2 regions of the Bacillus sp. ISL-35 genome follow, and region 2 is predicted to be linked to the other one. Evidence: riboswitches for the same ligand, from Rfam matches in the RefSeq annotation. Region 2 holds a riboswitch; the other holds the start of a gene.

Region 1 (3,630 bases), on a different contig from region 2:
TCTAATGAAATTTTCGACCCGGTCTATCATGAGATTGTTTTATATAAATGGACACCGTAACAGGAGGTGAATGACATGAATGAGCAAATCAGAAATAAGCTTGCGCTTCTCCCTGCGCAGCCAGGATGTTATTTAATGAAGGACAGGCAGGGAACCATCATTTATGTGGGAAAAGCCAAGGTTTTAAAAAACAGGGTGCGCTCTTATTTTACCGGATCGCATGACGGCAAGACGCTCAGGCTTGTGAATGAAATCGAGGATTTTGAGTATATTGTCACCTCCTCCGATATGGAAGCCCTGCTTCTTGAAATCAATCTGATCAAAAAACATGACCCGAAATATAATATCATGCTCAAGGATGACAAGAGCTATCCCTTTATCAAGCTGACTGCAGAGCGGCATCCAAAGCTGATCATTACCCGAAAGGTCAAAAAAGACAGTGGCAAATATTTTGGACCATATCCGAACGTCCAGGCAGCGAATGAAACGAAGAAGCTGCTCGACAGGATTTATCCGCTCAGGAAGTGCTCGACACTGCCAGACCGCGTCTGTCTCTATTACCATATGGGCCAATGTCTGGCACCCTGTGTCAAGGACGTCAGCAAGGAAGAGTACAAGCAGATTACCGATGAAATCACGAAATTCCTGAATGGCGGTTACAAGGAAATCAAGGTTGATTTGACGGAAAAAATGGCTGCCGCTGCCGAAGAACTTGATTTTGAGAGGGCAAAGGAGTTCCGCGACAAGATTGCACATATCGAAGCAACAATGGAAAAGCAGAAGATGACCACGACAGACTTTACCGACCGTGATGTGTTTGGCTATGCCGTCGATAAAGGCTGGATGTGTGTTCAGGTATTTTTTATCCGCCAGGGGAAATTGATTGAAAGGGAAGTTTCAATGTTCCCAATCCATAATGAACCTGAAGAAGATATTCTCACATATCTTGGCCAATTTTATTCGAAAAATGAGCATTTCAAGCCAAAGGAGATACTGGTGCCCGAAAGCGTCGATCTCGAATTGGCTGAGGGGCTGCTTGGCGTAAAAGTCCTCAAGCCCCAGCGCGGCAAGAAAAAAGAGCTTGTCCACCTGGCTTCAAAAAATGCCCGTATCGCCCTTCAAGAAAAGTTCTCCTTGATCGAGCGCGATGAGGAAAGGACCATCAACGCAGTGGAGAACCTTGGGAAACAAATGGGGATTTATACACCGCATCGGATCGAATCATTTGATAACTCTAATATCCAGGGGACTGACCCGGTTTCGGCGATGATCGTATTCATTGATGGAAAACCCGAGAAAAGGGAGTACCGGAAATATAAAATCAAATCAGTGAAAGGGCCGGATGACTACGAGTCAATGAGGGAAGTCGTTCGCCGCCGGTATACCCGTGTTTTGAGAGAGGGTTTGCCGCTGCCGGATTTGATCATCATCGATGGCGGGAAAGGGCATATCGAGTCCGCCAGGGATGTCCTGGAGAATGAATTAGGTCTTGATATTCCGATAGCCGGTCTGGCCAAGGATGATAAGCACAGGACTTCTCAGCTGCTTTATGGCAATCCGTTGCAGGTGATCGAATTGCCGCGGAACAGCCAGGAATTTTACCTGCTGCAAAGGATTCAGGATGAGGTGCACCGCTTTGCCATCACCTTCCACCGCCAGCTGAGAGGCAAAAGCGCTTTCCAATCGATCCTCGATGATATTGCAGGCATTGGTGAGAAGCGCAAGAAAGCATTGCTGAAGCATTTCGGATCAGTTAAAAAAATGCGTGAAGCCTCTATTGAGGAATTGAGTGCAGCCGGGCTGCCGGCGAATGTTGCGCAGGAACTATATCAGAAATTACAGGATTAAGGTAGCAATCTATTTTTTTGTATGCTATAATGATAAAAATTTCATATTGCTATCACTTTAGAGTATTAAAGTGAAGATAGAGGTGCAAGCTTCAAGAGTAAAAGTCCGGAGAATTATAGGATTCGAGGAAGGCTTTGAAAGGGGATGCTTGCCGAAGTGGGGAGATGCCTATCCATTTTCTCGCTGGTCCTTCGTTGAATAAACGCTGGATTGTCAAGATTGCCATCTTGGAGTGCTATCTCATGTTGCAGCGTATATAGACGTTTATTAAGCAATGGGAGCCACTTCCATTGCTTTTTCTGTTTTTACGGCTCTTTTTTTAAAAGGCACGGGGAAAATACATATGCGGATAAGCCATGAAGCTCTTACAGAGGCAAAATACTGAAAAAGAGGCAGGGGAAACTTATGGGATTGATTGTACAGAAATTCGGCGGAACATCGGTTGGCAGTGTTGAGAAAATCAGGAATGCTGCCTCAAGGACAGCAGAAGAATTGAAGAACGGCAATAATGTCGTCGTAGTCGTATCAGCAATGGGCAAGACGACTGACCATCTTGTCGACATGGCGAACGATATTTCCAAGGCGCCATCCAAAAGGGAAATGGATATGCTTTTGACGACGGGAGAGCAAATCACCATCGCGCTTTACTCGATGGCTCTTGCACAAAGTGGCATAGAGGCCGTTTCATTTACAGGCTGGCAGGCTGGAATCAAGACTGAAGCCATCCATGGAAACGCCCGGATTATCGATATTGACACAGACAGGATTTCCAAAGAACTAGAGTCAGGAAAGATCGTTATTGTCGCTGGATTCCAGGGAGTAACGGATGACGGTGAAATCACGACACTTGGACGAGGCGGATCAGATACGACAGCTGTCGCGCTTGCAGCCGCATTGAAGGCTGACAAATGCGATATTTATACAGATGTAACAGGCGTGTTTACGACCGATCCAAGATTTGTGAAAAGCGCAAGGAAGTTACTGAGCGTTTCTTATGACGAGATGCTTGAGCTGGCGAACCTGGGAGCAGGTGTGCTCCACCCGCGTGCGGTCGAATTCGCCAAGAATTACGGGTTGCCGATTGAAGTAAGATCCAGCATGGAAAAAGAAAGAGGCACGATCATCGAGGAGGAGAATGAAATGGAACAAAATCTAATTGTACGCGGAGTAGCATTTGAAGACCAGATCACAAGAGTTTCAGTCTTGGGAGTAAGCACTTCATTAAAAGGGCTTTCCACGATCTTCACAACACTGGCGCAAAATCATATCAACGTGGATATTATCGTCCAGAGCCGCACAGAAGCAGGATTAGCCAATATTTCGTTCTCCATCAAGAGCAACGACCTTTCAGAGGCACTTGACGTATTGGAACGCAATAAAGAAACATTGAACTACCAGGCCGTCGAATCAGAAACAGGCCTTTCCAAGGTATCGATCGTCGGATCAGGCATGGTCTCAAATCCAGGTGTAGCCGCGAAGATGTTCGAAGTCCTCGAAGGAAACGGCATCCAGGTAAAGATGGTAAGCACATCAGAAATCAAAGTTTCCACAGTCGTAAACGAAAAACAAATGGTCCATGCCGTCGAATCATTGCATGAAGCATTCGAGCTTTATTCAGGAGCGGTTAAGACGAACTAAGAGATTTATTTTATTGCTTTCCTGGGTGTACTCCAGGAAAGCTTTTTTATCAGATATATTGACGCTGACCCGTGTTCGGTTGAAAGAAAGCTATCAAGTCCATCTGTATGTGCCCGTGAGAAGGAAAAATGAAAGCTGACGGTC
Region 2 (3,630 bases):
CTGCAGAAGAGTTCCAGATCATCAAGGCGCATGCAGAGGACGGCTTCCAGATGCTCAGGAATATTCCCACTATCCCGCTGATTGTTGCCCATTGTGCATATCAGCATCATGAACGTTTGAATGGAGCAGGTTACCCTCGTGGACTGAAAGAGGATGAAATCCATTTATTCGGTAAAATCCTCGGTGTAGCTGATGTGTTTGACGCTGTCACCTCCAATCGGGTCTACCGGCCGGCAATGCTGCCTCATGAAGGCCTGGAAATTCTTTATTCGGGTGCAGGCAGCTTGTTTGACCCGAAGGTGGTCGACGCTTTCCGGCGGGCTGTGGCGATCTATCCGGTCGGCCTGACAGTGATCCTGAGTGATGGCCGGAAAGGCGTCGTAGTACAACAGAATCCCGGCTTGAGCGAGCGTCCTGTAGTCCGAATTCTTGAGGATAACGGGCAAAGAGTGGAACCATACCACCTGGATCTAAAATCAAATCTGTCACTGATGATTGTCAGCTGTGATACGATCATACAATACGAGTACGCAGCGAATTATTAAAGTGAAAATCAATATAGTATAAGACAAAGTAATTAGGCTAGTTCCCCCCTTTGAAGCATACATATAGCTTTAGAGGGGGGATTTGTTTTGGCAAAATTCGGCCGGCGGCTGCCTCGGAAAGGGCCCTTGCCTTTCAGGTATGTATTCCTGCTGACATTCGTGTTTTTTTCCTTTTCCACTGCAGCAGGACTTTGGATCATCGATAAAGGACTTGAACCGACTTTGATGAAATATGCTGAATCCCAGACAAGAAAAATTGCGACTCTGGTTATCAACAAGGCGATCAACAAAAAAATAGCCAGCGGGATGGATATTGATAAAGTGATTGAATTTGTACCGGTGGATGGGGGTACAACCACTGTGGTGAAATTCAACACAGAAATCATCAATCGGGTAAAAGCGGAAACGACTAATATTGTACAAATGAACCTGAAAGAAGCGGAAAGAGGGAATCTTACCTCTCTCGAGATGTTATCAGATGTCGAGCTCGTGACCGATGAAAAAGACAGGGAAGAAGGAATCATTTATTATGTTCCTTTGGGTCAGGCGACCAACAATGCGCTGCTCGGTAATATGGGGCCAAGGGTTCCGGTGAAGTTCAATGCAATCGGCGATGTGACGGCAGATGTCGTCTGGGATACTGAAGAGCATGGAATTAATAATACCCTTATCAATGTATCGGTCAGGGTAAAAGTGAATGTGCAAATCATTATTCCTTTTGCGACGGAAATTGCGACTGTGCAGGAAAATATTCCGATTGGCAGCTTCTACTATCCTGGAAAAGTTCCGCAGTTTTACAATGGGGGCGGGAATACTTCGCCAGCGATTCAATTGCCTGGTGAATAATTATAGTTGTCAAGTTAACGATATTGTTATATTATAAAATCAATTGAATAATAAACCACATCATTCCGATGGGGTAGAGGCGCAGGATTAAAGAGTAAGCTGTGTGAGGATGACAACGTTGATCACAGTTGAAAGGGAATTTTGCCGAAGCAATGATAAGATGAGTCACATTTTTTATTGCTGGGGATACTTTGAACAAGAGTATCACTGTCATTATGGAGGTATATCCATAATGGGGAGCTACAGATCGTGATGGAGACACTAGTTGCTTATTAAGGGCAGCGATAGAATGTTCTCTATCGTTGTCCTTTTTTATTTTTTAAGAAAGTGGCTACAACTCTTTTCATGTAAATGTTTCCCCCCTGTCAAAAACAAGGAGGAGAAAGAATGGAGAACACAATTTTTTCATTGCTGCCGCCATTATTGGCAATTTTGATGGTAGTGATCACAAGGCGGGTGCTATTGTCTTTGGGGACAGGCATCGTCGCAGCAGCATTTTTGCTTGCTGACTTTAATATCATTGAAACATTCGCTATTGTGTGGGATGCTGCCAAGGCGATAGTCATTGCGGATGGCGAACTGAACACGTATAGCTTATACATCATTTTATTCTTGCTGCTTTTGGGTACAATTACAGCCTTCATTTCTATTTCAGGAGGAAGCCGAGCGTTCGGCGAATGGGCAATGAAGCGTGTCAAAACAAGAGCTGGAGCTCAATTAGTCGGTGCTTTCCTTGGCATTATTATTTTTATTGATGATTATTTCAATGCACTGGCTGTAGGGCAGATCACTCGTCCAATCACGGATCGCCAGAAGGTTTCACGTGCAAAACTGGCCTATATTATCGATTCAACTTCAGCACCAATGTGTGTCATTTCTCCGATTTCCAGCTGGGGTGCTTACATCATTGCATTGATTGGTACAATCCTTGCTGCTCACGGCGTGAATGAATATAGTGCGTTCTCAGGGTTCATGCAAATCGTGCCAATGAACTTCTATGCTCTTGCAGCATTGGCAATGGTTTTCATTGTTGCTCTTAGGAATGTGGAAATTGGTCCAATGAAAAAGCATGAGGAACTTGCGATTACGGAAGGAATTGTTGTTCCTCAGGACAAGCCGGTACCAGGCGAACTGAAGGATGATCTGCCAACGAGTACGAAAGGTACTGTTGGAGACCTTGTATGGCCGATTGTTGCCCTTGTCGTTGGAACAGTAGGCATGATGCTATGGACAGGCGCAAGTGCTGTTGAAGGAAAAGTAACCATTTTCGGTATTTTTGAAAATACAGATGTCACCAAGTCTCTTGTAACTGGCGGATTGTTGGGTCTTGCTGTAGCTTTGATTCTTTTTGTCAGACAGGCAGCTGTATTAAAAGGAGTCAATGCCAATGTCTTTGGAAAAGGTATTGCTGAGGGCATTAAATCAATGCTTCCGGCTATCTATATTCTCGTCTTCGCCTGGGTCATCGTTGACCTGATTGGCCGGCTTGAAACAGGTAAATATCTGGCAGGTATCGTTGAAAGCTCAAACATCAATATTGCCTTCCTGCCATTCCTGCTGTTCCTCGTAGCCGGTATCATGGCTTTCTCAACAGGAACATCATGGGGATCATTTGGAATCTTGCTTCCGATTGCAGGAGATATTGCAGCGGCAGCTGATATTACAATTCTTTTGCCAGCTTTGGCAGCTGTCCTTGCTGGTGCGGTTTTTGGAGACCACTGCTCGCCAATTTCTGATACAACGATTCTTTCATCAACAGGTGCTGGTTCACACCATATGGACCATGTCATGACTCAGCTGCCATACGCGCTGATTTCAGCAGCGATTTCAGCTGTCGGCTTCCTGGTCCTCGGTTTTACAGGCAGCACGCTCGCAGCACTTGCAGTAGTAGCCATCCTGCTGGTTGCTTTTGCGTTCATCTTCGGAAGCAAAACAAACCAGGAAGAAGTACTGAAAGAAAATCTAGCAGAATAATGAAAAAGCTGTCTGGAATCAGACAGCTTTTTTCATATTTTTAAAATAGTGGGAATAGAATCCTAATTAATAGGAGTTTTAGTATAGTTGGGAAAATTTTATCGAAAAAAATTTATTATGTCGCAAATAATATTTTGACAAGCCCTAAAAAACTAGCTATACTATTTCTAGACTAAATAATCTGAAAATATAAAACTTTCTAATTCATCGATATTTTCCAGGTGGTTAGAAGGCAAGGGGGATTAAAAATGGAAAATCGTCCACA

What was found. A riboswitch is a leader RNA that binds a small molecule or an ion and turns the genes downstream of it on or off. The one in region 2 is predicted to bind lysine.
Region 1: it holds a riboswitch for lysine, as region 2 does, so the genes downstream of both, J7E38_RS23260 (aspartate kinase) here and J7E38_RS08480 (Na+/H+ antiporter NhaC family protein) in region 2, are expected to answer to the same signal.

The regions. Positions count from the first base shown of each region.
Region 1 is NZ_JAGGQK010000028.1:41,800-45,429, reverse strand. It holds gene J7E38_RS23270 (glycosyltransferase family 39 protein) at 1-60, shown strand, start outside; gene uvrC (excinuclease ABC subunit UvrC) at 76-1,848, shown strand; lysine riboswitch at 1,918-2,094, shown strand; gene J7E38_RS23260 (aspartate kinase) at 2,254-3,486, shown strand.
Region 2 is NZ_JAGGQK010000004.1:512,147-515,776, forward strand. It holds gene J7E38_RS08470 (HD-GYP domain-containing protein) at 1-545, shown strand, start outside; gene yunB (sporulation protein YunB) at 633-1,391, shown strand; lysine riboswitch at 1,458-1,642, shown strand; gene J7E38_RS08480 (Na+/H+ antiporter NhaC family protein) at 1,779-3,365, shown strand; gene J7E38_RS08485 (sodium-dependent transporter) at 3,614-3,630, shown strand, end outside.